3 regions of the Dorea sp. YH-dor226 genome follow, and region 2 is predicted to be linked to each of the others. Evidence: predicted binding sites of a transcription regulator. Region 2 holds the regulator's gene; each other region holds the start of a gene.

Region 1 (10,508 bases), on a different contig from region 2:
CATTTTCAAAGAGAAGAAGAAAGCAACAGCTGTATCAGAGACTTGTAATCTGTGGAGTGGTGGTATTGCTTTTGGGAATTGTGGGGGTAGGAAGCAGTCTGCCGCAGATAGGAAAAGGAACAGAGAATGCAGTCCGGACATCGAAGGATGCAGACAGCCGGAAAAGTGAAACAGTAAAATATGAAGGGGAGAGTATAGAAGAGAAGCAGAAAGAATCGCAGAATAAAGAAGAAACTCAGGAAGAGAAAGTGGAGCGTGTCCGGGAGCAGGCAGAACAGGCACAATATCCGGCAGGAGTGATTGAACTGTTGGATAAGAACCCGGAGACAGTAAGCTTTGTAGAAGACTATGAAGAAAAAAAAGATACGCCATGTGCGGAATCAATCGGTGAACTGCCGCAGGATGGTTCGATTCCGTTACTGCTCCAGTGGGATGAAAGATGGGGCTATGCTCCATATGGAACGAGTATTGTGGCAGTCAGTGGATGCGGCCCTACCTGCATGGCAATGGTGGCATCCGGTCTGAATCAGGATCCTTCCATCACTCCGGATAAGGTGGCGGCTTACGGAACACAGAATGGATATGTGGATGAAGAGAACAATACATACTGGGCATTTATGAAAGAGGCCGGTGCAACCTGGAATCTTAACTGTTATGAGGGGAATCTGAATGAGGAGCAGGTGAGTGCGGAACTGACAGCAGGACATCCGATCATCTGCAGTGTAGCTCCCGGAGATTTTACAAAGATCGGACACTTTATTGTCCTGACCGAATATGAAAATGGGAGTGTAGCAGTAAATGATCCGTTTAGCCAGACCAACAGTGATAAAATGTGGGTATTTGCAGATATTAAGGATCAGATCAAGGCAATGTGGATATATTCAAAACCATAGGATACAGGAGGATACATGATGATAAAATATGATTTTACGACGATTCTGGATCGTCATGGAAAAGATGCGCTTGCGGTAGATGGAATCGGGAAGAAAGAAGGATTTGCGCCAGACCCGCCGAAAGAAGGATTTGATGTCATACCGATGTGGGTTGCAGATATGAATTTTCCGACGGTTCCGACCGTACAGAAGGCGATCAGGGATAGAGTGGAACATCCGGCTTTCGGATATTTTGATGCGCCAGAGGAATATTATGATTCTATTATCCGGTGGCATAAGATCCGCAACAATGTGGTAGGGCTTCTGCCGGAATATATCGGATATGAGAATGGTGTTCTCGGATGTGTGATATCGACGCTGACTGCCTATGCCGCACCGGGAGATGCAGTGCTTCTTCACAGTCCGACGTATGTTGGATTTACCAAGAGTATCACCAACAACGGATACCGAATCGTACACAGTCCGCTGAAAAAAGATGAAAAAGGAATCTGGAGAATGGATTACGAGGATATGGACGCAAAATTAAAGGCCAATCAGATCCATGTGGCTGTATTCTGCAGTCCGCATAATCCATGTGGAAGAGTATGGGAAAGATGGGAAATCGAGAAGGCAATGGAGGTGTATAAGAATAATGACTGTGTAGTGATCTCTGATGAGATATGGTCAGATCTGATTCTGAAAGGGCACCAGCATATTCCAACCCAGTCGGTCAGCCCGGATGCACGCAACCGAACGGTTGCAGTCTATGCGCCGAGTAAGACATTTAATCTGGCAGGCCTGGTGGGAAGCTACCATATTATCTTTAACAAGTGTCTCAGAGACCGGGTACGTGCAAAGAGCAGCAAATCGCATTATAATACGATGAATGTACTTTCCATGCATGCACTGATCGGAGCATATCAGGCAGAAGGATATGAATGGGTCAATGAACTGTGTCAGGTTCTTTCGGCCAATGTGGATTATGCATACAGACATATTGTGGAAAACTATCGTGGGATAAAGTTGTGCAAGCCACAGGGGACTTATATGCTGTTTCTCGATTGTGAAGATTGGTGTATAGAGCATAATCTGTCAATGGACGAGCTGCTCAAAGCAGGATGGAACGTCGGAGTCGCATGGCAGGATGGCAGAATGTTCCAGGAGCCATACGGCATCCGCATGAATCTTGCACTGCCTCTTGTCAGAGTAAAGGAGGCTTTTGAAAGACTGGATAAATATGTCTTCCATGTATAGAAAAAAGCACATGATATTGCGCCGGATGGGGTTGTTGCTGGTAGAAAATCATGATAAACTATTCTACAGTGAAAATGAAAAGGAGATAATGCAAAATGGATATTACGAACGATATCAAGTACGTAGGCGTAAATGACCATGAAATTGATCTGTTTGAAGGTCAGTACATTGTTCCAAATGGCATGGCATATAACTCATATGTGATCATGGATGAGAAGACGGCTGTCATGGATACGGTGGATGCACGTTTTAAACAGGAATGGCTGGAGAATATAAAAACATATCTTGGTGACAGAGAACCGGATTATCTGATTGTTCAGCATATGGAACCGGATCATTCCGCGAATATTGCTGCTTTTATGGAAGTGTATGGGCATACAACGATTGTTGCAAGTGCCAAAGCATTTGCTATGATGAAGCAGTTCTTTGGAACCGCGTTTGAAGACAGAAGTATGGTAATCAAAGAGGGAGATACGCTTTCTCTCGGAACACATACGCTTCAGTTTGTTGCAGCTCCGATGGTTCACTGGCCGGAGGTTATGGTGACTTATGATTCCTGTGATAAAGTGTTGTTTTCTGCAGATGCTTTTGGAAAATTCGGAGCGTTGGATGCAGAAGAAGACTGGGCATGCGAGGCACGTCGCTATTATATCGGAATCGTTGGCAAATATGGAATGCAGGCACAGAAGCTTCTTCAGAAAGCTTCCGCGCTGGAGATTCAGACGATCTGTCCGCTTCACGGACCGGTATTGACAGAGAATCTTGAATATTATCTTGGTCTCTATCAGACATGGTCTTCTTATGAACCGGAATCTGAAGGTGTTGTGATCGCATATACGTCCGTATATGGAAATACCAAAAAAGCAGTGGAACTTCTGGAGCAGGAACTTCTTGCAAAAGGATGTCCGAAGGTTGCAGTTCATGATCTGGCTCGTACAGATATGGCAGAAGCCGTGGAAGACGCATTTCGTTATAATAAGCTGGTACTTGCTACGACAACCTATAATGCAGATATCTTCCCGTTCATGAGAGAATTTATCAATCATCTGACGGAGAGAAATTATCAGAACCGTATGGTTGCTTTTATGGAAAATGGTTCCTGGGCACCGACCGCTGCAAAAGTCATGGGTGGTATGCTGGAAGGAAGCAAAAAACTGACTGTTGCAGAGACAACTGTACGTATCCTGTCCGCACTGAATGATGAGAGCAGAGCACAGGTGACTGCACTGGCAGAAGAACTCTGCCGTGATTATAAGGCTTAAGACGCTGACAGATATCATAGATCCTGTCAGAAGAGATAAGAGAATAAAACGAGACTGTCGCACGAAGGCGCAAAGTGCCCGGTCTCAACTATAAAAGAAATCTGCCTACATAACATTTGTATGCCGTTCGCCGTAACGTCATCACTCCGTGTTATGTGACGGATTTCTTTTTTTATTATCTTCTTATCTTCCGGTTGAGTTTCCTTTTGGGACATAAAGCCAACTGGTCTGGATCTTAGAGTATAATTATAAAAGTTATGTCGCATCAGATTTTGAAAATGACTTGAAAGAAGAATTTTGTAAATGCGGTCAACCCAAAATGGTATTTAAGATGATCTGGAAGAGGATTTTTGCATATGCGGTCAATTGAGAAAGGCATCCGAGATGACTCGATAGAGATTTTTGGATATTGAAGTCATCTGAAAAAGATTATAAAGATTGTAAAAAATAAAAAATATTAGCACTCTGTGCTTGACAGTGCTAATAATAAGTGTTATAGTACAACTAGAACAAATGAGGAGAAATAGATTTGTAATCCTTTTGTTCATGTACACAACACCTCGGATTCTCCGATAGTGCTAATAATTATTTAATTTATCATTGAAGGGAGATATGACTTATGATGATGCCTAGTATTTTTGGAGAAAATTTGTTTGATGAATTTATGGATGATTTTGCATTTCCGGTATTTCGGGACGCGGACAGAGCTTTATATGGCAAGCGTGCAAAAAATCTCATGAAGACGGATGTGAAGGAAACTGACGATGAGTATGAGGTTGATATGGATCTGCCTGGATTTAAGAAAGATGAGATTACCATACAGCTGAAAGACGGATATCTGACAGTCAGTGCGGCGAAAGGGTTGGATAAAGATGAGAAGAATCAGGAAGGAAGATATGTAAGGCGTGAACGCTACGCCGGAAATGTAAGCCGAAGCTTTTATGTAGGAGAGAATCTTACAGAAAAAGATATTCGTGCAAAGTATGAGAATGGTATTCTTTCATTTAAATTGCCGAAAGATGAAAAGAAAAAAGTGGAAGAAAATAAATATATCTCTATTGAGGGATAAGATTCCGGAGAAAAGAAGTACCCCGCAGGCGCGTTCTTGCGGGGTGTTTTCCACTTCCGGTCAATATAGAATAAAATGAGAATAACGGGAACAGGAAAAGAAAGGAGGGAAAGGAATGGCACGGAAACGAGACTATTATGAAGTTTTAGGTGTAAGCAGAGATGCGGATGAGGCTGCAGTTAAAAAAGCTTACCGAAAGATTGCAAAAAAGTATCATCCGGATACCAATACTGACAATGAGCAGGCTGCTGAAAAATTCAAAGAAGCAACCGAGGCATATACGATACTGACAGACCCGGAAAAGAGAAAGCTGTATGACAGGTATGGCCATGCGGCGTTTGATGCCGGTGCCGGAGGTGCGGGAACCTACGGAGACGCGGGAGCGTACGGATATGGAGAAAATGGAAGGTCAGGTGCATATCGATATACCGGGCCGGACGGAATGTATCATGAATATCACTTTGAAGGCGGAGATATGGATGACATCCTGAAAAATTTCTTTGGAAAAGATTTTTCGGGAGGCGGATTTGGAAACAATGATTATGGAAACGGCGGATTCTATAGACAGGGATTCAGACAGAACGGATCGGATCTGAAGGCGGAGATATCAGTAAGCTTTGATGAAGCGGTGTTCGGCTGCGAAAAGGTAGTGAACCTGTCAGGAGAAAACTTCCGGACCGGAACAGGAAAAGCATTAAAAGTGCATATTCCTGCAGGGATTGATACCGGAAAGAGTATTCGACTGCGCGGAAAAGGAATGCCGGGAACCGGCGGCGGAAAACCGGGAGATCTGCTGCTTAAGGTAACGGTAGGAAGCCGGCCGGGATATGAACGAAAGGGGCAGGATGTCTATACAACGATAAATATACCGTTTTCCATGGCAGTGCTTGGCGGTGAGACACTTGTGCCGACGTTGTACGGAAATGTGATGTGCAAGATACAGCCGGGAACACAGTCGGGAACAAGGATACGATTGAAGGGGAAAGGAATTGTGTCCATGAAGAATCCGAATGAACGGGGAGATCAGTATGTAACGGTGCAGATACAGGTGCCGAAGAACCTGAGTGAAGAGGCGAAGAGAAAGCTTCGGGAGTTTGAAAAAGAATGTGGCGGTTCTGCAAAGGGGGTAGCATAATTTTTCTTATTCATTTTCAGAAAATTAGCACTCACCACTTGACAGTGCTAACAAAACGATGTATTGTTATATCGTAAATAGAACACAATGATATCAAAGGAGGTTGTCTATATGAATATAAATAAATTTACGCAAAAATCATTACAGGCTGTTCAGGACTGTGAGCGCATTGCAATGGACTATGGCAACCAGGAGATTGCACAGGAGCACCTGCTTTATGCGTTGCTGACTCAGGATGACAGTCTGATCGCGAAACTGATGGAAAAAATGGGACTCGACAAGAATATCGTGATCAATCGTGTGGAGGAAGCGATTCGGAAGCGCCCGAAGGTCCAGGGAGGTCAGCAGTATGTTGGTCAGGATCTGAATAATGCTCTGGTACATGCGGAAGATGAGGCAAAACAGATGGGGGATGAATATGTTTCGGTAGAACATCTCTTCCTCTCCATCTTGAAATACGCGAGCAGAGAGATGAAAACGATATTCCGGGAAATGGGAATCAGCCGCGAGGGATTCCTGCAGGCATTATCCACGGTTCGTGGCAATCAGCGGGTCACCAGTGATAATCCGGAAGCGACCTATGATACCCTGAATAAATACGGAATTGATCTGGTAGAACGTGCCAGAGACCAGAAGCTGGATCCGGTGATCGGCCGTGATTCAGAGATTCGTAATATCATACGGATACTTTCCCGTAAGACAAAGAATAATCCGGTTCTGATCGGAGAGCCCGGCGTCGGAAAAACCGCGGTTGTGGAAGGTCTGGCTCAGCGTATCGTGCGCGGAGATGTGCCGGAAGGACTGAAGGAAAAGACGATCTTTTCCCTGGATATGGGCGCCCTGGTAGCAGGTGCGAAGTATAGGGGTGAATTTGAAGAGCGTCTGAAAGCAGTTCTGGAAGAAGTGAAAAACAGCGCTGGAAGAATTATCCTGTTTATTGATGAACTGCATACGATTGTTGGTGCGGGAAAGACGGACGGTGCCATGGATGCAGGAAATATGCTCAAGCCAATGCTGGCAAGAGGAGAGCTTCACTGTATCGGGGCGACTACACTGGACGAATACCGAAAATATATTGAAAAAGATGCAGCACTGGAGCGTCGGTTCCAGCCGGTTCAGGTAGATGAGCCGACGGTGGAAGATTCCATTTCTATTCTGCGTGGTCTGAAAGAGCGGTATGAGGTGTTCCATGGGGTGAAGATTACCGATGGGGCACTGGTAGCAGCCGCGACATTGTCAGATCGATATATCTCAGACCGTTTCCTTCCGGATAAAGCGATCGACCTGGTAGATGAGGCATGTGCACTGGTTAAGACGGAGCTTGATTCCATGCCGGCAGAGATGGATGAGCTGCAGCGCAAGATCATGCAGCTTGAGATTGAAGAGGCGGCACTGAAGAAGGAGGACGACCGTCTGAGCAAAGAAAGGCTGGAACATCTGCAGCAGGAGCTGGCAGAACTCCGAGAAGAATTTGCCGGAAAGAAAGCACAGTGGGACAATGAAAAAGTCGGAATTGAACGTGTTCAGAAGCTGCGTGAAGAGATAGAACAGGTGAACAAAGAGATTGAAAAAGCACAGCATTCCTATGATCTGGAAAAGGCGGCAGAGCTGCAGTACGGAAGACTTCCGCAACTGCAGAAACAGCTGGAGGCAGAAGAGGATAAGGTAAAGGATGAAGATCTGTCACTGGTACATGAAAGTGTAACGGATGATGAGATCGGGCGGATCGTATCCCGCTGGACGGGAATTCCGGTTGCAAAGCTGAATGAAAGCGAGCGGAGCAAGACACTTCATCTGGCAGAAGAGCTTCATAAGCGGGTCATTGGGCAGGATGAAGGTGTCGAGCTGGTAACGGAAGCGATCATTCGATCCAAAGCCGGTATCAAAGATCCGACAAAGCCGATCGGTTCCTTCCTCTTCCTCGGACCAACCGGTGTGGGTAAGACAGAGCTTGCAAAAGCACTGGCAGCAAGCCTTTTTGACGATGAAAACAATATGGTGCGTATCGATATGAGTGAGTACATGGAGAAGTATTCCGTGTCCCGGCTGATCGGAGCGCCTCCGGGATATGTCGGATATGATGAAGGTGGACAGCTGACGGAAGCAGTCAGAAGAAAACCGTATTCTGTTGTATTATTTGATGAGATTGAAAAAGCACATCCGGATGTATTCAACGTATTGCTTCAGGTACTGGATGACGGGCGAATCACCGATTCGCAGGGCCGGACGGTAGATTTTAAGAATACGATCCTGATCATGACTTCCAATATCGGCTCTTCTTATCTGCTTGATGGAATTGATGACTGCGGCAATATCAGTGAAGCAAGTCAGAAGGCGGTCATGGAAGATCTTCGGGCACACTTCCGACCGGAATTCCTGAACCGTCTGGATGAGACGATTATGTTCAAACCATTGACGAAAGACAATATTTATGACATTATTGACTTATTAATAGCAGATGTCAATAAACGTCTTGCCGATAAGGAGATCTCGGTATTCCTGACAGACGCCGCAAAGAATTATGTGGTGGAAGGCGGTTATGATCCGACCTACGGAGCAAGGCCTCTGAAACGTTACCTGCAGAAGCATGTAGAGACACTGGCCGCAAAGCTGATGCTTCAGGGAGATGTAGGAGCAGAAGATATGATCGTAATAGACGTGGAAGACGGAAAGCTTGTAGCAAGGAGTCAGAGCGTGTGTCAATAATATTTCATATCGATGTTAATTCCGCTTATCTTAGCTGGACGGCAGTAGAACAATTGAAACACGGAGCCGAAGTGGACATCCGTACCATACCTGCGATTATCGGCGGGGACCAGAAGTCCCGCCATGGTGTGGTGCTGGCGAAGTCCATTCCGGCGAAAAAATACGGCATTCACACGGGGGAACCTGTTGTGAATGCTTTTCGTAAGTGTCCGAATCTTCGGATGGAGCCGCCGGATCATAAGCTGTACCATCAATACAGTGAGAAGCTGATGGATTTCCTTCGAAGCTATACAGACCGGATCGAACAGGTAAGCGTGGATGAGTGCTATATGGATTTTACCGGGATTGCTGGACGGTTTCATTCGCCTGTGGAAGGCGCACTGGAGATCAAGAATGAAGTGTATCGGAGATTTGGATTTACGGTAAATATCGGTATATCCTGTAATAAGCTTCTGGCGAAGATGGCATCTGATTTTGAAAAGCCGAATAAAGTACATACATTATTTCCGGAAGAAATTCCGGAAAAGATGTGGCCGCTTCCGATTGGGGAGCTCTATATGGCAGGCCGCTCCAGTGTAGAGACGCTGCAGAAGCTGGAGATTCTTACAATCGGGGATCTGGCCCATACGGATCCTGTGATACTGGAACTGCATCTGAAGAGCCATGGCAGAAAACTGTGGGAATTCGCCAATGGGATCGATCATTCGATGGTAGAGACGGAAAAGGCGGAGGCAAAAGGAATCGGTAATTCTACGACACTGCCAAAAGATGTGGTTACGGAAGAGGAAGCAAAAGCCGTATTGAAAGAACTGGCAGCCAGTGTGGGAGGCAGACTGAGAAAAGCAGGGCAGAAGGCGGGAATGTTAAGCGTTGAGATCAAGTATCATACATTTGACAGTGTTTCGCATCAAAAACAGATTGAACGTCCAACCAATCAGGATGCAGATATCTATGAAATATCAGTGGTACTTTTCCGGGAGTTGTGGAATCGGGAACCGATCCGACTTTTGGGGATCCGCAGTTCCAAACTTTCAGAAGAAGGAGAACCGGAACAGCTGAGTCTGTTTGACATGGAATTTGAGCCGGAAGAAAAACGAAAGAAAAAGCGGCAGTTGAATGCGGCACTGGAAAAGATCCGGGGAAAATACGGCACAGACATTGTGACGAAGGGCCCTGGAAAATCACCCCTTGACAAGTAAATTAATTGTAGCTATACTTAATCACATAAGAGCAGTTGCGGATTATATTATATATAGTTTGCGGCTGTTTTTTTGTGCATTGGGGAAAAAAGAGATTTGATAATCAGTCGGGTAAAGGAGTGGAATTGGTATGAAGACAATGAATTGGAAAGAGGTAATGATTGACATACTTGTAGATATTGGGGCAAGTATCCTGATTGCGGTAGGTGTATATAATTTTGCATTGCATGCGAACTTTCCGGTTGCAGGTTTTTCGGGGATCGCGATAATTTTGTATCACTTGTTTGGACTTCCGGTCGGTGCGGGAACAATTCTGTTGAATGTTCCGGTGTCGATCTTCTGCTATAAATTCCTGGGGAAACAGTTTTTCCTGAAGTCTGTAAAATCGATGATCATATCATCTTTCTTTATGGATTATGTAGCGCCTCTGTTTCCGGTCTATGAGGGAAGCCGGTTTCTGGCTGCACTCTGTATGGGGATACTGGCGGGCGCAGGCTACGCCATCATCTTTATGAGGGGCTCCTCCACCGGCGGTCAGGACTTTATCAGTGTTGCAATCAAAAAAGTGAAGCCACATATTACACTGGGAATTATTACATTTGGACTGGATATGTGTACGATTATCCTGGGAACCATATTGGTATTTAAAGATGTAGATGGACTGATATACGGTATTATCGTAACCTATCTGATGGCGATCGTTATGGACCGGATCATGTACGGAATTGATGAAGGAAAGATGACACTGATCGTGACGGAGCATGGAGAGGAAGTCGCAAAGCGGATTGATGAATATTCCGGAAGAGGTTCTACTATCCTGAAGGGAGTGGGAAGCTACTCGAAACAGCCAAAGGATGTAGTGATGTGCGCCTGCAATAACAAGCAGATGTATACCATCAAAAAAATGGTACATGAAATAGATCCGAAAGCATTTACAATCATTATGGAATCCAATGAAGTAGTGGGAGAAGGGTTCAAAGAAGAAATCTCGGAGATCTGATCACTGATCGG
Region 2 (10,508 bases):
CCCGGAAGCAGCAACGGATATTATGTAGACCAGCAGATCAACACTTTCCTGAACGAGATCCGCATCATGACCTCCGGCGGATATTCTCTGAAAGATGCGATAGCAGAAGTCTGTGCATTAACTTCGGAAACTTCTGATATCACACTTCTCGTTGATAAAGATCACAATGGCGAGATGCCGGGGCATGCATACATGTATCAGTTTTTTCCTTATATCCTGATGTCGATTCTGTGTTATGCCATTGGTTACATTATGATATCTTTCAAAAAACCGGATCTGCAGAGACGAATCAATTGTTCTGCCGTATCTATCCGCAGCCAGAATCTGCAGATTATTCTCGGATACATCGTCATTGGGCTGGCTTTATGGGGTCTCTGTATCCTGATGTCTGTCATCCTGTACAAGAATTCCTTCCTTCAGGATTCTAACAGTTCTTACTATATCGTGAACTGCTTCTGCAATATGCTGGTATCACTGGCACTTGCCTTTCTGGTGGGAACGTTGATCAAAAAAGATGACCTTTTAAGCGCGATCGTAAATGTGATAACACTCGGAATATCATTCACCTGTGGCGTATTCGTATCACTGGACATCATGGGCAGAGGAATCAAGACCTTTGCACACTTTCTTCCGGTCTACTGGTACGAGGTCAATAATCAGCTGCTGGCTCACAATACAGTGCTCCATTCGGCACAACAACGGTCTCTCTTTGTCGGATATCTGATTCAGATATTATTCGCTGCCGCTATCCTGTGTGTCGCACTGGTCATCACCAAATGCCGACAGACAGAATAAAAAGGAAGTGCTGCAAAATAGCACTTCCTTTTCTTCTTTTACTGGCACAGTGGATACTTCTCTGTAAGCTCTGCAACCATTCCTTTTACTTTCTCAATGTTGTCTTCGCTCTGGATCACAAGCGCAATTCCTTCTGCGATCACATCCATATCTTCTTCTTTCAGACCTCTGGAGGTGACAGCCGGTGTACCCAGTCTGACTCCACTCGTTACAAACGGAGATCTCGGATCGTTCGGCACCGTATTCTTATTACAGGTGATGTGTGCCTCATCCAGACGTCTCTCCAGCTCTTTTCCTGTAGTCTCCTCACCCGTCAGATCTACAAGCATCAGATGATTATCCGTTCCTCCGGATACAATCTTTACACCACGATTCTGCAGCCCTTTGCACAGTGCCTGTGCATTCTTCAGAATCTGCTGCTGATACTCAAGGAATGCCGGCTGGAGTGCTTCTTTGAAGCATACAGCCTTTGCTGCGATCACGTGCTCAAGCGGACCTCCCTGGATTCCCGGGAATACAGCTTTGTTAAAGTTGAACTTATCTGCTGATTCCTGGCTGCAGAGGATCATACCTCCTCTTGGTCCACGAAGAGTCTTATGCGTTGTCGTCGTCACTACGTCTGCATACGGAATCGGGCTTGGATGAAGTCCGGCCGCCACAAGACCTGCGATATGAGCCATGTCGACCATCAGATATGCCCCTGCTTCATCTGCAATCTCACGAAACTTCTTGAAATCAATGATTCTTGCATAAGCACTGGCACCGGCAATGATCATTTTCGGCTTTTCTCTTAATGCAATCTCCCTGACCTGATCATAATCAATAAATCCCTCATCATTCACCCCATAGGACACGATCTGAAAATATGTTCCTGATATATTGACCGGTGAACCGTGTGTCAGATGTCCGCCGTGATCCAGATTCATTCCCATCACCTTGTCTCCGGGCTTAAGCATCGCAAAAAATACCGCAAGATTCGCCTGCGCACCTGAATGTGGCTGTACATTCACATACTCACACTGATACAGCTTCTTTGCTCTTTCTCTTGCCAGATTCTCAACTACGTCAACACACTGGCAGCCACCATAGTAACGTTTTCCGGGATATCCCTCTGCATATTTATTGGTCAGCGGACTTCCCATTGCTGCCATTACCGCCTTGCTTACCCAGTTTTCAGAAGCAATCAGTTCGATATGAGAATTCTGTCTTGCCATCTCCGCCTGAATTGCATCTGCAATCTCACTGTCTACATTTTTTATTTCCTCAAATGTGTACATCTTTCTTCCTCCTGCCTTTATAAAAACCTATTTATCAGAATAACATAATCTTTCTGCATTTACCAGCATCTTACTTATCACTTTTGTCGGAAATACTTATTGACATTTTCTATAGGAAAACAGCAATAACAGAGAAAAGCCTCTGATGAATTAATCATCAAAGGCTTCTTTTACCTTATCCATAAATCCTTTTTTCTTTTTTCCGCCCTTGGAATCGCTCTCGACTTCTCCCAGAGAATTGCCGCATAATTCATCGAATCTGCGAAGTGCTTCTTTCGCTTCGTGACTTAAGTGCTCCGGTGTCTGGATCACAAGTGTTACATAATGATCCCCGCGAATCTGAGAATTCCTTACAGAAGGAACACCTTTTCCTTTTAAACGTACTTTGGTGTCTGTCTTCGTTCCGGGCTTCACAGTATAGATCACTTCTCCGTCTACCGTCTTGATCCGGATGTCCGCACCAAGAGCTGCCTGTGCAAATGTAATCGGTACAGTAGAAAAGATATGCATATCCTGACGCTGGAAGATCGGGTGTCTGGATACACTAACTTCTACCAGCAGATCACCTCTCGGTCCACCATTGACGCCTGGTTCCCCTTTTTCACGGATGCGTACGCTCTGACCATTATCAATACCTGCCGGAATCGATACAGAGATCTTCTTTTTATTGGCCACATATCCGGTTCCGCCACAATCCGGACATTTATCACGGATGATCTTACCACTTCCATGACAGTCCGGACAGGTCTGCACGTTCTGCACCGTTCCAAAGAAGGACTGCTGTGTATATACAACCTGGCCCTTTCCACCGCATTTCGGACATGTCTCCGGTGAAGTTCCCGGTTTTGCACCGGTTCCATGACACTTCGGACATTCATCCTTTAATACAACATCCAGTTCCTTTTCACATCCAAATACCGCTTCTTCAAATGTAATTCTGACACTCTTGCGGATATTCATTCCTTTCATAGGTCCCTGACTTGCACGGCCGCTTCTTCTGCCGCCGCCAAACAGGTCGCCAAAGATATCTCCAAAAATATCACTGAAGTCAGCGCCGTTAAAATCAAAGCCGCCAAATCCTCCGGCTCCGCCTGCTCCACCTTCAAATGCCGCATGACCATACTGATCGTACTGGCGGCGCTTATCCGGGTCACTTAAGATTGCATAAGCTTCAGAAGCCTCTTTAAACTTTTTTTCTGCCTCCGCATCGCCCGGATTCATATCCGGATGGTACTTTTTTGCCACCTGCCGGTATGCTTTTTTTAATGTCGCTTCATCAGCATCCCTGCTGACTCCAAGCACTTCATAGTAATCTCTTTTTGCTTCTGCCATCGTTGTTCCTCTCTTTCAAAAGAAAGCCTTATACAAGGAAGTTCCGCGCGACCAGGATCGGCAACCTCCCCATGGTCCCGCGGAACATCCTCCACACTAATCTGAAATCCGACTCATCTTAGTGTTTTAGACCTCTTTAAAATCTCCGTCTACAACATCATCGCCCTGGAATCCTTCCGGTGCCGGGCCTGCTCCTGCATTAGCTCCTGCACCCGCATCCGGTCCAGCCTGATATGCTGCGCCAGCCTGCTCATACATCTTGGTAAACAGTTTCTGTGCGCTCTCTGTCAGTTTTTCTTTTCCAGCCTTAATCTCAGCGATCTCAGAATCTGACATATTATCCATATTTACTTTTTCAAGTAATTCTTTTAATGCTTTGCAATCAGCTTCTACAGCAGCCTTATCAGCGCCGTCAAGCTTATCTCCTACTTCCTGCAGAGCCTTTTCTGTCTGGAATACCATAGCATCTGCTTCGTTCTTTGCATCGATTCCTTCTTTACGTTTCTTATCCTGAGCCTCAAATGCTGCAGCCTCTTTTACAGCCTTATCGATCTCTTCATCAGACATGTTGGATCCTGCAGTGATCGTGATATGCTGCTCTTTTCCGGTTCCGAGATCTTTTGCAGATACATTTACGATACCATTTGCATCGATATCAAATGTAACTTCGATCTGTGGGATTCCACGTGGAGCCGGTGCGATTCCGTCCAGTCGGAACTGTCCCAGAGACTTGTTATCTCTTGCGAACTGTCTCTCACCCTGTACAACATTGATATCTACGGCTGTCTGATTGTCAGCTGCTGTAGAGAAGATCTGGCTCTTCTTTGTCGGGATTGTTGTATTTCTCTCGATCAGTCTTGTTGCAACACCACCCATTGTCTCGATAGACAGTGACAGCGGAGTAACATCCAGAAGAAGGATATCGCCTGCGCCTGTATCGCCGGCAAGCTTACCACCCTGAACGGATGCACCAAGTGCAACACACTCATCCGGGTTCAGAGATTTGCTTGGCTCTTTACCAGTCAGACGTTTTACTTCTTCCTGTACAGCCGGAATACGTGTGGAACCACCAACCAGAAGTACCTGGCCAAGTTCGGAAGCTGAGATACCTGCATCAGACAGTGCTCTCTGCACCGGCTCAGATGTCTTCATTACAAGATCATGTGTCAGTTCATCGAATTTTGCTCTTGTGAGGTTCATATCAAAGTGCTTCGGACCTTCTGCTGTAGCTGTGATGAACGGCAGGTTGATGTTGGTTGTTGTTGCAGAAGACAGCTCTTTCTTAGCCTTCTCTGCTGCTTCTTTTAATCTCTGAAGTGCCATCTTATCTGTAGATAAGTCTACACCTTCCTGTTTCTTGAATTCAGCGATCATGTAGTCTGTAATCTTCTGGTCAAAATCATCTCCACCAAGTCTGTTGTTACCTGCGGTAGACAATACTTCGATAACACCGTCACCGATCTCAATGACAGATACGTCAAATGTACCTCCACCTAAGTCATATACCATGATCTTCTGCTCTTTCTCATTGTCAAGACCATAAGCAAGAGCTGCAGCTGTAGGCTCGTTGATGATACGTTTTACATCAAGACCTGCAATCTTACCTGCATCCTTTGTTGCCTGACGCTGAGCATCGTTAAAGTAAGCCGGAACTGTGATAACAGCCTCTGTTACTTTTTCTCCCAGATATCCTTCTGCATCTGCTTTCAGTTTCTGAAGGATCATTGCAGAAATCTCCTGTGGAGAATATTTCTTGTCATCAATTGTTACTCTGTAATCAGAACCCATCTCTCTCTTGATAGAAGAGATTGTTCTCTCTGCATTTGTAACTGCCTGACGTTTTGCAGGTTCACCTACGAGACGTTCTCCTGTCTTTGTAAATGCTACAACGGATGGAGTTGTTCTTGCGCCTTCTGTATTGGCAATCACGGTCGGCTGTCCACCTTCCATAACTGCTACACAACTGTTTGTCGTTCCTAAGTCAATACCAATAATTTTTCCCATGATAAATATCCTCCTGATTTCATTTATTTTGCCATCTGCTTATTCTTACCAAGCTGCTTTTGTTAATTTGCTACTTTTACCATACTGTGTCTCACTACAGAGTCACGGTACATATATCCCTTCTGGAACTCTTCAGCGACGATGTTCTCGCCCAGGTTCTCATCCTCCACATGCATGACCGCATTATGGAAATTCGGGTCAAACGGCTGTCCTACCGCTTCGATAGGTTTCACCTCGATTCCTTCCAGAGTGGTAATCAGTTGTTTGTAGATCTTTTCCATTCCCTGGACAAATGGATCTTCTTTTTCTTCTTCTTTGACTGCTCCCAATCCTCTTTCGAAATTGTCAATCACCGGAAGAATCTTTTCTATGATATCTTTCGCACCTACTTCGTACATCTGAGACTTTTCCTTCTCCGTACGTTTGCGGAAGTTATCAAACTCTGCCATCGAACGAGCAAGCCTGTCTGTCAGCTCTTCTATCTTCTCGTCCTTTTTATCTTTTTTCTTTTTACCAAACAGCTTTTTGCCGGATTTCCCGGTTTCTGTTGCTTCTTCAGAATCTTCTTCTTTGTCTTCTGCTTCTTCTTCTGTGGTCTCTTCCTCGCCTGCCGCCTCTTCTTCGCTGTCAGCTTCCGCTTCGACTTCATTCTCTTCCGTCTCTGCTTCCTCTTTCGCTTCTTCCTGCTGGCCTGCTGCTTTCTTTGCTTCCTCCACAGCTTCCTTTACCATCTCTTCCTGGCTTTTTTCCTGATTATTTTCCAAGGGTTATTCCACCTTTCTATTCATTCTTATGAAACATCTGATCCAGTTCATTTTGCAGACGCTTCATAGACTTTAACACATGCTCATAATCCATTCGCTTCGGTCCGATAATACCTATCGTTCCCTTCATTCCGTCTCCCAATTCATAGGTCGCGGTAACTACGCTGCAGTCTTTCATATTCTGTACCGGCGTCTCATCTCCGATGTATACCTGAATTCCGGTATTCTCATCCTGCGACAATGTCCGGGTCACCAGCTCAGTCAGCTGCTGCTTTTCCTCAAATGCACTGATGATCTCCTGTGCGCTCTGCTTGTCACTCAGTTCCGGATATTTGAAGATGTTCGTTGCTCCGCTGGTATAGATCTGCATCTCTTCATCAATCTGAATTGCATCTGCAACTGCATCCAGTACATTGCCGATCACCTGACTGTGTATACCGGCCTGTTCCTTCAGCCTTGCAATCAGTCCCAGATTGATCTCTTCGATGGACATGCCATTTAATGTTGTGTTCAAAAGCATATTCAGTTTTAACAGATTCTCGTTGCTGATTGGTTCCTCGATATCGATGATCTTATTCTTGATCACGTTACCGCCAAGAACAATAACTGCGATGATCTGCTCATCATCGACCATGGACAGCTGAATGAACTTGATCCGGTTGGCACTGTTTCTTGGTGTGGAAACCATCGTTGCATAATTGGTGCTGTTGGCAAGCACCTTTGCCGCCTGCTTCAGAAGCTGTTCCATCTTGTCTGCCTTTTCCAGCATCTGCTCCTGCATCTCATTCAACTCATGCTCTTTTTCTTCCATCAGCATATCTACATAGAGTCTGTAGCCTTTGTCCGAAGGGATACGTCCTGCTGACGTATGAGGCTGGATGATATATCCCATCTCTTCCAGATCCGCCATCTCATTACGAATGGTAGCAGAACTGAGATTCAGATCCGTATATTTGGAAATCGTTCTCGATCCAACCGGTTCTCCTGTCTCCAGATAATTCTGAATGATCGCATGAAGAATCTTCAGCTTCCGGTCGCTGAGCCCATCTGTCAATATCATCTGTTCCTCCTCCTTTCGGTTTTCCTCTGTTAGCACTCTGTAATTTTGAGTGCTAACATCTTTCGAATATTAAGATAGCACTCCATTTTACGTTTGTCAACACTGTTTATACTTTTTTTACAAAACAATTTTATACCTAAAATGGGAGCAGAAAATAAGGAATTGTCAGTGATACAGGCTATACTCCTTTCCATCCCATTTCTAGTCGATTTCAAATACCATCTCAAATTTCCAAAATCAATCTATACATGCATATAACCAATCTCTACATGCTAATAATTTTAGGGAAATCCATCAAGAAATCTCATTTCAAATCTGTACATGTAAATAATTCTGGGAAAATCCATCAAGAAATCTAATTTCATATCTGTACATGCAAATAATTCTGGGAAAATCCATCAAGAAATCTAATTTCTAGTATATGCATGAAAAAGCTTTAAAAAATTACCATCAAAATATCCAATATCAATTTCTTGATTGAAAAGGACGCAAAAACATACCATCAGGACGTCGAATATCACATCTATGATGGTATAGGTATACCACTATGATGGTATAGGTATATCTCTCTGCCATTGCCATCATGAACTCCCATGACAAGTACATATAATGAAAACAAATGTATCAGAAACGTTCGCCGACAGGTGCACAAAAAAATAAGAGATTGTCCTGCGACAATCCCTTATGCATAGCTTGCTTCTCTTAGCTGAGTTCGATCTTTTCAGCCTCTTCCGGTTTAAAATCGTTTCTGAGATCATAGATATTATGTCCAGTAGATTCGCTCAGTACTCTTCCCTCTAATGAATAGCAGCGGATGAATCTCTTGTTATCTACGGTTGACCAGTGCTCTACATCCCATGTAAGATATCCGTCTTCATCGGTTTTCTTTTCCTTCAGATACAGATCCACCTGACGACCATTCTTCATGATCTGAATCAGACCATCTGTTCCTGCTACTTCTACTTCTTCTTTTTTTACTGTGTCATAAATCTTCATTTTGTTTCCTCCTTAAATTGTTCCTGCTTCACATTTAATCAGTTCCGCATTCCCCTTGATTGCTCTGTAACGATTATACGCTTTATAATAGGAAAACACAAGAACCGTTCTGTCTTTTCTCACTTGAAATCTATGACTGTCTCTTCAGGTATTCCATCCACTCCCGGATCTCCTTCTCATGCCCGTTCTCACTCGGCTTATAAAAGGTTTCACCCTGTATCTCGTCAGGAAGATACTGCTGCTTCACATAATGATCCGGATAATCATGCGCATACCTGTAACCGACTCCGTGTCCCAGATTCTTAGATCCTTTATAATGTGCATCCTGGAGATGTGACGGAACCGTGGTTCTCTTCTGCTTCACACTTTCCATCGCGTCAAAGATTGCATTTGTAGCAGAGTTGCTCTTCGGAGCTGTCGCTACGTACAGTACAGCCTGTGACAGAATGATCTGTGCTTCCGGCATACCGATCCGTTCAACCGCCTGTGCCGCAGATACCGCTACCGTAAGTGCCATCGGATCTGCATTTCCCACATCTTCCGAAGCACAGATCATGATCCTCCTTGCAATAAACTTGATATCTTCCCCTGCATACAGCATCTTTGCAAGATAATATACCGCTGCATCCGGGTCAGAGCCCCGCATGCTCTTGATAAATGCGGATATCGTATCGTAATGATTGTCTCCTGTCTTATCATAGCGGACCACACGCTTCTGAATGCATTCACCGGCCACCTCAAGCGTCAGATGAATCTTTCCGTCTTCGCTCCTCGGCGTCGTAAGGATTCCAAGCTCTACCGCATTCAATGCATTTCTCGCATCCCCACCCGAGATGTCTGCCAGAAACTCCATCGCATCATCCTCGATCACTGCCTGATAGCTTCCCATTCCCTTTTCCACATCATACACCGCACGGTGTAAAAGCGTCTTAATATCCTCTTTATCCAGCGGATGCAGTTCAAAGATACTGGAACGTGAGATCAGCGCACTGTTCACCTCAAAGTAAGGATTCTCCGTAGTCGCACCAATCAGAATGATCGTCCCGTCCTCTACAAAAGGCAGAAGATAATCCTGCTGACTTTTATTGAATCTGTGAATCTCATCCACAAACAGGATCGTCTTCTTATGATACATCCCCTGCAGTTCCTTGGCTTTACTGACCACTTCCTCCATATCCTTTTTCCCGGCCACAGTTGCATTGATCTGGGTAAATTCTGCGCTGGTAGTATGCGCGATCACCTTTGCGAGTGTTGTCTTTCCGGTTCCCGGAGGACCATAAAAAATGACCGAACTCAACTTATCTGCCTTGATCGCGCGATACAGAAGCTTGTCTTTTCCAATAATATGCTGCTGCCCCACCACTTCATCCAGCGTGGTCGGACGAAGTCTGGATGCCAGAGGCGCTTCCTTTTCCATATTCTGTTCTCTCATATAATCAAATAAATCCATCTTCTTCCCCCTGTCCCTTCTAACACTCACAGATGTCCCGGATGACCTCTCCTGCAATCAAAAGGCCTGCAACCGGAGGAACAAAAGACACACTTCCCGGAATTGAACGCCTTTGTCCCTTTTCTTCTCCACTGTCCCTTCCGGAAATATCCACCGGCTTTTCTTTCGAATATAATACCTTCAGATGAAAGATTCCCTTTGCCTTCAATTCCTTTCGCATGACCTTGCACAGAGGACATACAGAAGTCTTACTGATGTCTGTGATTTCAAACATCTCTGCATGCAGCTTATTCCCCGTCCCCATACAGGATATGATCGGGATCTCATCTGCTTTGGCCCGTTCCACCAGTGCAAGCTTTGCCGTCACCGTATCGATTGCATCCACGATATAATCCGGTCGCTCCTCAAAGAGCGCATCCATATTCTCAGGAAGCACAAACATCTCATGCGTCACTACTTCCGTCTGCGGACAGATATCCCGGATTCTTTCTTTCATCACCTGCGTCTTATACTGCCCGATCGTACTGTGATACGCGATAGACTGCCGGTTAATATTCGTAAGCGACACCGTATCGTTATCCACCAGAATCAACCGTCCTACGCCGCTTCTCGCAAGCGCCTCAATACAATGGGAGCCGACGCCGCCGACTCCCAGTACCATCACCGTACTCTTTCTCAGCCTGTGAAGACCTTCCTCTCCGATCAACAGCTCTGTTCTTGAAAATTCATTTGCCATATCTTAACCTTTCGTCTACTTCATCTACTGTCAGCTAATCTAATATCAATTGATCTACCGTTACAAATTCATATCCCTTTTTCTGTAATATATC
Region 3 (10,508 bases), on a different contig from region 2:
CCAAACTCTTCATACAATCTAGGATCAATATGATCATTTTTCCGGCAGATAGCTTCATTCTGCACAGCATAATCATTCATCCGCTTCATCAGCTCTCCCATACGAATCGACCTCTCCCATCCCTTTTATTTCGCTGCACATCAGGTTATCCAGTTGTTTCATCATTTTTAATAACATGATCAAATTATCTTTTCCGAATTTGTTGATCACTTTTCCATAACATTCTCTCAGAATCATTTCCTGACCCTTAAACAGTTTCTGTCCCGTTTCTGTAACAGTCACATATGTTCCTTCACTTCCGCTTCCTTCATAAGACCACAGTACCAGTCCACGATCTTTCAGCTTTTCTACCATTTTTGATGTCTGCCGTATTGTCAGCTGCATCTTTTCTGATAAATCCTTTAAATACGTTCTCCCATTATTATTCGGAGAATTTTCTCTCTCAGATTCTATAGTATACAAAGCAATATACTCCTGAAGAGTCATTTTACGAAACAGTTCCTGTATTTTTCCTTTGTTCATCAGATACCGACGATAGGTTAATTCATTTGTAAACTTTCTGATTTCATTTGCATTCAATATTTCTCTCTGCTCTGGCATCTTCAACCGCTCCTCTCTTTTTATTTACATCAATACATGTTATTTTCTTATTTAATCCCCAATTTCTGCCTGAATTTTAATGGCAAAATCAACCGCATTTTCCAGATCTTCTTCATCCGGATGGGTATTTCCCAGTCGAAACATCTGCTGCATCTCTTTTTCTTTACTTGGCATCTGGCTGATCATAATTTTCCTTCTATCTGACTCCACATTCCCCTGACAGAGAAACATTCCCAGATACTCTCCCTCATCCGGGTACCAGACTTCAAGATTTTTTTCAAGCTTTTCTTTATATTGTTCTGTCGGCACATAACCGCAGGTAACGAACACTGCATATTTTCCGCCTGTAATCTGCTCAAATACATCTGAGATATCCATGCTGCAGGAATAACCATGAATTCCAAACCCGATCAGATAGACATCCGCCGCAGGTATATCCTGCTCTGTATCAATATCTACAATTGTTTTATCCTCTGTATTTAAAGCACCATAGATCTTTTCTGCTATTAAACGTGTATTGCCACTTTTTGACTGATATATAACTGCATATTTCATAATGGACCTCATTTCACATAAAAACAGAAGCGAACAAAAAGAGGAGATGTACCAGCCATCTCCCCATTTTGTTGCTCGCCAATGATTTGATTTTACCTGTTCTCTTTAATACATTTCCGGCTGTGGCTGCGGCGCAGGTGTATTTTCCTTAATGTCCGCTACCGCAGCTTCTGTAGTAAGAAGTGTAGCTGCCACACTTACCGCATTCATTAATGCATTCTTTGTTACCTTCACCGGATCAATAATACCCTGTTTCATCATATCCACAAAGGTTTCTGAGGCTGCATCAAATCCCATGCCAGGCTCACTCTTCTTTACCTTGTCTACGATAACCGGGCCTTCCAGACCTGCATTTTCCACAATCGTATACAGTGGTGCTTCCAGTGCCTTTGCTACGATTCTGGCTCCGGTCTTCTCATCACCCTCCAGGGCTGCTAACAGTTCCTCTACCTTTTTCTGTGCATGGATATATGCAGATCCGCCACCGCAGATAATGCCTTCCGATACGGCTGCTTTTGTTGCGTTCATGGCATCTTCCATGCGGTATTTAGCTTCTTTCATTTCTGTTTCTGTTGCCGCGCCGACACGGATCACTGCAACGCCTCCGCCCATCTTCGCGATACGGTCCATGAGTTTATCTTTATCAAAATCGGATGTTGTTTCAGCCATCTGTCTCTTCAGGCTGGCGATGCGTGCATCAATGTCTTCCTTGTTCCCGGCACCGTCTACGATCGTGGTATTTTCCTTTGTAACCTTTACAGATTTTGCACGGCCAAGCATATCCATCGTGGTATCTTTAAGTTCAAGGCCAAGATCTTCCATGATCACCTGACCGCCGGTAAGTGTTGCGATATCTTCAAGCATTGCCTTTCTGCTGTCACCATATCCCGGTGCCTTTACAGCAACGACCTTCAGGGTACCTCTCAGTCTGTTGACAATCAATGTGGTAAGTGCCTCTCCCTCCACATCTTCTGCAATGATGAGGAGTTCTTTCCTCTCTCTCATCACATTTTCCAAAATGGGAAGGATGTCCTGGATATTTGAAATCTTCTTATCAGTCATGAGGATATAAGGATCCTCCATGTTGGCGATCATTTTTTCTTTATCATCACACATGTATCCGGAAAGATATCCATTATCGAACTGCATACCTTCGACTACGTCGATCTCCGTCTTCATGGTCTTTGATTCTTCAATCGTAATAACGCCGTTCTCTCCGACTTTTTCCATTGCATCGGCAATCATCTCACCGACTTCTTCATTACCGGAAGAGATTGCAGCTACTTTTGCAATATGATCCTTCCCAGTAACAGGATGGCTCATTTCTTCAATTGCCTGTACAGCCACATCTGCTGCCTTCTTCATTCCTTTTCTTAAAACAATGGCATTTGCCCCTGCTGCGATATTTTTCATTCCTTCTTTTACAAGTGCCTGTGCCAGAACTGTAGCTGTTGTTGTTCCATCTCCTGCAATGTCGTTTGTCTTGGTAGCCACCTCTTTTACAAGCTGTGCGCCCATATTTTCAAAACGATCTTCCAGTTCGATCTCTTTTGCAATGGTCACACCATCGTTTGTAATTAATGGTGCACCGTAAGATTTATCCAGTACAACATTTCTTCCTTTTGGCCCCAATGTTACCTTTACTGTATCTGCCAGTCTGTCTACACCGGCCTCCATCTTTTTTCGAACATCAATATCAAAACTAATCTCTTTTGCCATGATAATTTCCTTCTTTCAACACTTTCTATTTCTCTACAATTGCCAGAATATCGTCCTGACTTACAATTTTATATTCTTCGTCGCCAATTTTTACTTCTGTTCCGCCATATTCGGAAAGAATGACTTTATCTCCTTCTTTTACCTGCATGGGAACTTTCTGTCCGTCTTTACATTTTCCCGGACCAACTGCGATTACTACAGCTTCCTGCGATTTTTCTTTTGCGCTGTCTGGCAGAATGATTCCTGATTCTGTCTTTTCTTCAACATCCTGATACTGAAGAACTACTTTGTCACCCAATGGTTTTAATTTCATATGAATAACCTGCCTTTCTTTTGTTAGCACTCTTGCTTGTTGAGTGCCATCGTGTTTCGCAAAAAATATGTTTCTCGCGAAACATGTTTTATTTTTAAATTATTTATTTTTAAAGTATTATATCATCTGTATTTCTCTTGTCAATAGGTTTCCAAAATAATTTAAAAAAGATGCGAAGCACCTTAACCATTACTTTGCATCTTTTGATCATCTAAATTAATTCATTTATATTTTTCCTGATTTTTTCCGATACTTCCCGAAAAACCTTCAATTCTTCTTCCGACACACCTTTTAAAATCATCCCGTTCATTGCTTCCCTTCTCTTCGTCATTTCTGTTACCAGATCCTTCGCATAATCAGATATTTCATAATGAATATATCTTCTATCATTCTTATCCGGTATCGCAATAAGATAATTTCTCCTGCAGAGACTGTCAACTGCCTGCGAAATATGTCCACGGTTCATCATCAACTGATGGTGGATATCCGTAGAGGTATTATGTGTTCCGCATTTTGACAGGAAATATAATATCTCCAGTTCTGCTCTTTTCATATCATATTTTTCTCGTAATTCAACGCTCTGTTCCTCTAACAGCTTTTTAAACTGTCCTCCCTGCAATATGATATCAATTTGTGTATCCATTTAGTTCAGCTTCTTTCAATGTTTTTTTCATTCTATCACAAGTTTAATAATTCGTCACCATTTAATTTTAAACGACTTTTTTGTTTCCTCTTAATTAATGATTAACATCTGGAATCTATTCCGCTGAATCTAATATCAGTAATTATTTTATTTCGCAAAGTTCACAAAATCTTCACACAATTATTAGCACTCTCTATTGACGAGTGCTAATTCATATGTTATATTACGCATAGAACAAAGAAAGAGAATATGATTTTTCTTCCTGATATTCATAAATCAACACTTCGGGTTTCTCCGATAGTGCAAACTTTAGTTTATGTCATGAAAGGAGATATGACTTATGTTAATGCCTAGTATTTTTGGAGAAAATTTATTTGATGATTTTATGGATGATTTTGCTTTTCCGGACATCGATAAAAAATTGTATGGAAAACATGCTCCCCATATCATGAAGACTGATGTGAAGGAAAAAGACAACGCTTACGAAGTGGCAATTGATCTTCCTGGATTTAAGAAAGACGAGATTCAGATCCAGCTTGAAAACGGTTATGTAACTGTAAGTGCAGCAAAAGGTCTGGATAAAGATGAAAAAGATAAGGAAGGAAAATATATCCGCCGCGAGCGTTATACCGGAAATGTAAGCAGAAGCTTTTATGTAGGAAATAATGTTCAGAGAGAAGACATCCATCCGAAATTTGAAAATGGTATTCTTTCCTTTACTGTTCCAAAAGAGCAGAAGGCAGTAGAAAACAACTCACATTATATTTCCATCGAAGGTTAATCTCAAACGGGCAGGGAATAAAACCCCTGCCTGTTTTAAAAGCCAAATGCAATCGGAAAAGAGGTTTTTGATATGAGTAAAACGACATCAAGAGTATTATGGATTTTAGCCGGAATCTTTCTGATTATAACCGGGATCGGATGTTTGAGGAATCCCGGAAAAATTCTTTATGGTCTTCCCATTATCTTTGGAGTTGCCATGATGTTTTCCGGCATTATAGATATTGTGATATTTGCAGCCGGTCATGATTATATGGCAGGATCTGGCTGGTTTCTTGCTGACGGCATTCTAACCGTACTGATGTCTTTATTCATTTTGGGAAATGGATGGTTTACAGCAATGACTATTTCCTTTATTTTAGGAATGTGGCTGATTTTTTCAGGTATCACCAAACTGGTTAATTCCTTTGACCTTCAAAAACTGGGAGTAAAGGGCTGGGGCTGGTTTACAGTACTTGGAATCCTTCTGACTGTGATTGGTTTTCTGTCATTCACACATCCATTTGCAAGTATTGCAGCTATGGCCTGGGTAATCGGATTTTTCCTGATCCTACAGGGTATTGTATCTGTCATGCGTGGATGCTTTTCCAATCGCTTCTGGATATAAAATATAACAAAAAATAACATTGCCAAGGAGGAAAAAAGGCACCTCTTCATATAGATTCGGCTGCATACAAAATTGTGTGCAGCCTTTTTTAACGAATGCCTAATTCCAAAAACAATTTGAATATTCTTGTGCGATGAAATCGCACTTCCGGAAATCTGGAAATCAGATGTCTGGGAAGTGGAAATCATCTTATGCGAGTTTACTCGCGTAATGTTTTATTGCTAACTTCCCATGTTTTTCCTACTCAAACCAAAACGCGCCATCAATCACATGCTTTCTGCCAACTGTTCCTGTGTAATATTCTTTTCTTTTCGAAGCTCTTTAAGAAAACTTCCAACTTTTGTGCAATTAAGATTGCGATTTCTTTGAAATACTTTTTCATATCCATATCGAGACCGTTTCAAGTTTTGTGTAAACGTTTAAAACTGATATAAGATTTGTGAATAGTTACAAATGGGCAGAGCCGATTTTCCGGATTCTGCCCATATCTGCATTATACAGGAGTTTTTGGGCATGTCAATAAAACCTGCCCAAAACAAGCTGGTTTTACAGGTTGCGTCCAATCAGACGCTCTTCAAAATAGATTTCAAGCTGGGAGTGGATTTGCCCCCAGTCCTGCCTGTGCCCGGTCCATTTTTTCGTGATATCCAGGGTTGCCAGATACAGCATTTTCAAAAGGCTGTCATCTGACGGAAAAACGGTCTTGCTTTTGGTCACTTTCCGGAGCTGACGATTGAATCCTTCAATGGCATTTGTGGTGTAAATTAGACGTCTTACTGCCTCCGGATATTTAAAATATGTGGACAGGGTCGCCCAGTTATCATGCCAGGATTTATAGATTTTCGGGTACTTGGAATCCCATTTATCTTTGAACAATTCTAACTCATTTAAAGCTGTTTCTTCCGTTGGAGCCGCATATACAAGCTTCAGATCAGCCATCAGCTTTTTGATGTCTTTGTAGGAAACAAACTTCGTTGAATTACGGATTTGATGAATAATGCACTGCTGGATTTCTGTTTTTGGATAAACAGCTTCAATTGCCTGTGGAAATCCGTTTAGTCCATCCACACATGCTATCAGGATATCTTCAACTCCGCGGTTCTTTAGTCCATTCATGATGGAGAGCCAGAACTTGGCGCTTTCGTTTTCTCCAACATACATGCCAAGGACGTCCTTTTTTCCATTCATGTCGATACCAAGGGCTATGTAGACTGCGCGTTTTACAATACGTCCTTCGCTGCGGACATGATAGTGGATGGCATCCATAAATACAACGGCATACACTTCATCCAGAGGGCGTTCCTGCCATTCCTTTACAATCGGCAGGATTTTGTCTGTGATTCTGCTGATTGTGCTGTCAGAAATATCAATATCATACATTTCACGCATGTGAGATTCAATGTCTCCGGTGGTCATTCCTTTGGCATACATGGAAAGTATTTTTTCTTCCATGTCCTGAGTTACAGTAACAGAACAGCTAAAGGCAGAAAATCGGCTTGAATGGGTCGGGAAAATGAATAATATTCGTAGCAGAGCAGTAGAGATTATAGATGTAGAATTGATTTGTGTTTATGAGGACAAAGCGGCAGATATAATGTTAAAAGTAGTTGCGTGCGCACGCATATTGCGTTATGATACTGGTGGTTAGGAGGAATATATCTATGAAACTATTAAAATGGCTTTCCGTAACAGACCGATTTTACAAAATCTATTTGGACAAGCAACTTGTCCCCTATGGAATCAACAACAGTCAATATATGTTCTTAATCAAAATCTGTCGTTCGCCCGGTATTCTACAAGATTCTTTGTTGAATATGTTCTATGTTCATCCAAGCAATATTGTACGGACGGTTGCGACATTGGAAAAGCAGGGAATGATTACACGTTCTCCCAATGATAAGGATAAGCGGACATGTAAATTGTATCCTACAGAAAGAGCATTGTCTATTATTGACGAGATACAGATGATATGCGAAAAGACAGAAGCTCTTTTATTGCAGGGTATGAGCGAATCCGAGCAGAACCTTTTTATGGATTTCTTAATACAGGCGGGCAGAAATATCACATCGGAACTCCATATAGAGAGAAAGGGGGAGGAGTTCAATGACTGAAAATCCTCTGGGCTATGAAAAAATTTCAAAGCTGTTGAAAAATTTTGCTGTTCCCAGTATTGTGGCATCTCTTATCGGCTCAATCTACAATATTGTGGATCAGATTTTTATTGGTCAAGGGGTCGGTTATTTGGGAAATGCAGCAACCAATGTTGCCTACCCGTTTTCTACCATCTGCCTTGCCATTGCACTACTGGTCGGAATTGGCAGTGCTTCCCGTGTTTCCCTCTGTCTTGGACGCAAAGAGCCGAAAGCTGCCGCCAAAGCAGCGGGAAATGGTATTGTTCTGATGGGAATTTTCGGAATTATTTATTTGCTGGTTGGAGAAACTTTTCTGTCTTTGCTCCTAAAGGCATTTGGGGCAACGACAGATGTATTTCCATATGCAAAGCAGTATGCCAGCATAACATTGATTGGAATGCCGTTTCTCATTGTAACGAATGGTATGAGCAATTTGATTCGAGCAGATGGAAAACCAAAGTATTCAATGGTCTGCATGGTTGTGGGAGCTATTATCAATACCATTCTTGACCCCATTTTTATCTTTGTTTGCGATTGGGGAATTGCCGGCGCAGCTTGGGCAACAGTTATTGGGCAAATTTTTTCCTTCATACTCGCACTCCGTTATCTATGGCGTTTCCAAACAATCCATTTTGAAAAAGAGTCGTTTTTATTGGACATCAAAGAAAGCATGAAAATTTGCAGCATGGGAATCAGCAGCAGCTCAAACCAGATTGCAGTTACCGTGATTCAAATCATTCAGTACAATTCGTTGACTTATTACGGCGCATTAACAAAATATGGAACAGATATTCCCTTAGCTGCTTGCGGAATCGTTATGAAAACAAATGCCATAATCCTTGCGATTGTTGTAGGAATCTCGCAGGGAACACAGCCGATTATCGGCTTCAACTATGGGGCAGGGCAATACCATCGTGTACGGGAGGCTTACCTGCTTGCGGTAAAATGGAACCTTGTTGTTTCCACAATTGCTTTCATCGCATTTCAATTTTTCCCGCAATCTATCATTTCGCTATTCGGAGATGGGGACGAGCTGTATTTTGAATTTGCTGTTTTGTTCATGCGTACCTATCTTTTCATGGTGTTGGTAAATGGTGTGCAGTTGCTTTCTTCCAGTTTTTTTACCGCAATAGGAAAATCGTTAAAAGGTGCTCTGTTGGCATTAACAAGGCAGACCTTTGTGTTGATTCCGCTTACCCTGCTGCTCCCGCTTCGTTTCGGAATTATGGGAGTATTGCTTGCGGGACCTGTTGCTGATTTTTCAGCGTTTATGCTATCTGTTGTACTGGTGGGTATAGAATTAAAAAAACAAAAAAATGACATGTAAACAACAGCCCTATGTGAAAACATTCTTTTTCCGCCGTTAAGTAATCAAGAAGCAAAAACTTAAAAACCGTTGCGATAAATTTTAAGTAGGATAATATTTAGAAGTAAGGATTGAGAAAAATATGGAAACTATAAAATGGGTTCTATGTCCTATCTGTGGAAATAAAACCCGAACGATAATGCAAGAAGATACCGAATTAAAGAACTTTCCACTCTACTGTCCGAAGTGTAAACAGCAACTGTTCTTTTGCTTTCTTTAAATCTGTCTGATGTTCCCGAATAGCATTCTTTATTTCGATCTTAGATGCATTTGCTGGAAGATCACTGAATTCTGTCAGCTGTAAAATTGCCCTTTCCAGACCATCTCTGATCAGTCCATCTGCCTGTATTCCACTAGTGTTACATACATATTGATAATCAATATTATTGTTCTCTACTTCAATCGTTTGATTTTGGTTGTCCTTATTTTTAACGAAATCATCCTTCTCTAATTCAGATCCGGCTCGCCAATCAGAAGTAGCTTCTTGATTATTCCGGGCGATTAGCCCATGCGCTGAAGCGCGTTCAGCGCATGGGTATCGCCGTTTAGCAAAGGCTGGTCGCAGTTCAGCCCAGGTCATCAAGCATGTGATAGATACTGCCGCATATTAACATCACCGGTTTCGATCCAAGTAGTGTTATGCGCGAAGCGCTCTACGATAGACTCGGCATAAGTCCCGCCTCGCAGCCGCTTGACCCAGTCCTCGCGCTTATAAAGCGTACAGAAAATCGTGGACGTACTGTCAAAGCGGCGTTCTGTCAATTCAAGGATGAACTCGACATCTGCTTTGGACAATTCCGGCATAAGCCATTCATCCAGAACAAGTACCTTGAAAGCTGCATACTTGTTCAGCACCTTGTTCTTTCCACCGGGAAGCACTGATTTCTCAGCGTATTCTTCCAGAAGATCAGGGAGGCGGATGTATCGGGTTTTATGTAGTTGTCTGCAGGCTTCTTTTGCCATTGCACACCCCAGGAAGGTTTTCCCAGAGCTAGGATATCCCTGGAACACAACGCTGCGGCTTTCGTCAACGAACCTGCAGCTAGCCAGATCAGCAATAATGCCCCTGTTAAGAGGTCGTTTGTCAATGTAAAGGATGTCGTGAATGTCTGACTTTGGGAGCCGGAGCTTTGCAGTCTTAATCAACCGGTGTACCTTATCGTTATACTTTCTTTGATAAACACCGTCTGTAAGGAGCTGAAAACGGTCATCAAAGGGAAGAGCCAGCGTCTGTGGATCCTGTTGTTGTATTTCGAGTTCATCAATGAACTCTCCGACATTCATGAGGCGGAGTTTTCTTCTGGTCTCATCATTTAGCATCAGAATCCCCTCCCTTCCGGTAATAATCACTGCCACGGAGATATCCCATGGAGGAGTCATCAGCAGAATAATCGGAAGCGGCTTCTAGCTGTTCTTTATAACTGATGTCTTGATTCGCTGTTAGGATTGCTTTAAGGTGATGGTAACGGGGCACTTTAATCCCTCTGCTGATAGCAAGATCACAGGCGGTTTCCAGACGGGCATCTGTATACGTTCTGCTGAGGCGGAGTATGGCAAGGCAGGGATTATAGCCCTGTTCTTTTATTCCGACGTTGCTAAAGATACGGTCGATGACCTGTCTGGTCGATTTCCCGACTGAACTTGCCCAGTTTTTAATCCTCTCGTCATCCCACTGAACGATGTTGCGAAATGCAGGCGGCATGTCTTCCGGATGCGTGGAATACTTGTTCTTCATGTAATCCGGAAAGCGGTTGTGTGTCGTCAGACGTTCCCCCTTGTGATAGAGTTCCACA

What was found. Region 2 encodes HrcA, which represses chaperone genes, less so after heat shock. Its sites were predicted from a motif close to TGTTAGCACTCNNNNNNNNNGAGTGCTAACA; they were not measured.
Region 1: a site for HrcA is predicted at 3,844-3,874, ahead of ABE547_RS02680 (Hsp20/alpha crystallin family protein). Genes of this name have one in related genera too.
Region 3: a site for HrcA is predicted at 4,012-4,042, ahead of ABE547_RS14065 (Hsp20/alpha crystallin family protein). Genes of this name have one in related genera too.

The regions. Positions count from the first base shown of each region.
Region 1 covers NZ_JBDOHS010000002.1:171,149-181,656, reverse strand. Annotated here, with positions in the region: gene ABE547_RS02695 (C39 family peptidase) at 1-893, shown strand, start outside; gene ABE547_RS02690 (aminotransferase class I/II-fold pyridoxal phosphate-dependent enzyme) at 915-2,126, shown strand; gene ABE547_RS02685 (FprA family A-type flavoprotein) at 2,222-3,388, shown strand; gene ABE547_RS02680 (Hsp20/alpha crystallin family protein) at 4,008-4,457, shown strand; gene ABE547_RS02675 (J domain-containing protein) at 4,573-5,592, shown strand; gene clpB (ATP-dependent chaperone ClpB) at 5,704-8,298, shown strand; gene ABE547_RS02665 (DNA polymerase IV) at 8,289-9,497, shown strand; gene ABE547_RS02660 (YitT family protein) at 9,628-10,497, shown strand.
Region 2 covers NZ_JBDOHS010000005.1:143,834-154,341, forward strand. Annotated here, with positions in the region: gene ABE547_RS06380 (ABC transporter permease) at 1-795, shown strand, start outside; gene glyA (serine hydroxymethyltransferase) at 834-2,072, opposite strand; gene dnaJ (molecular chaperone DnaJ) at 2,223-3,404, opposite strand; gene dnaK (molecular chaperone DnaK) at 3,531-5,408, opposite strand; gene grpE (nucleotide exchange factor GrpE) at 5,471-6,172, opposite strand; gene hrcA (heat-inducible transcriptional repressor HrcA) at 6,189-7,232, opposite strand; gene ABE547_RS06410 (hypothetical protein) at 7,935-8,228, opposite strand; gene ABE547_RS06415 (replication-associated recombination protein A) at 8,359-9,678, opposite strand; gene ABE547_RS06420 (tRNA threonylcarbamoyladenosine dehydratase) at 9,698-10,414, opposite strand; gene ABE547_RS06425 (polysaccharide deacetylase family protein) at 10,449-10,508, opposite strand, start outside.
Region 3 covers NZ_JBDOHS010000026.1:595-11,102, reverse strand. Annotated here, with positions in the region: gene ABE547_RS14095 (citrate/2-methylcitrate synthase) at 1-101, opposite strand, end outside; gene ABE547_RS14090 (MarR family winged helix-turn-helix transcriptional regulator) at 73-600, opposite strand; gene ABE547_RS14085 (flavodoxin family protein) at 652-1,155, opposite strand; gene groL (chaperonin GroEL) at 1,261-2,874, opposite strand; gene ABE547_RS14075 (co-chaperone GroES) at 2,900-3,187, opposite strand; gene ABE547_RS14070 (MarR family winged helix-turn-helix transcriptional regulator) at 3,399-3,830, opposite strand; gene ABE547_RS14065 (Hsp20/alpha crystallin family protein) at 4,171-4,611, shown strand; gene ABE547_RS14060 (DUF308 domain-containing protein) at 4,684-5,217, shown strand; partial or broken gene ABE547_RS14055 (IS256 family transposase) at 5,764-6,669, opposite strand; partial or broken gene ABE547_RS14050 (TnpV protein) at 6,683-6,787, shown strand; gene ABE547_RS14045 (MarR family transcriptional regulator) at 6,879-7,328, shown strand; gene ABE547_RS14040 (MATE family efflux transporter) at 7,321-8,676, shown strand; gene ABE547_RS14035 (cysteine-rich KTR domain-containing protein) at 8,798-8,935, shown strand; gene ABE547_RS14030 (hypothetical protein) at 8,873-9,298, opposite strand; gene ABE547_RS14025 (ATP-binding protein) at 9,295-10,095, opposite strand; gene ABE547_RS14020 (hypothetical protein) at 10,025-10,508, opposite strand, start outside.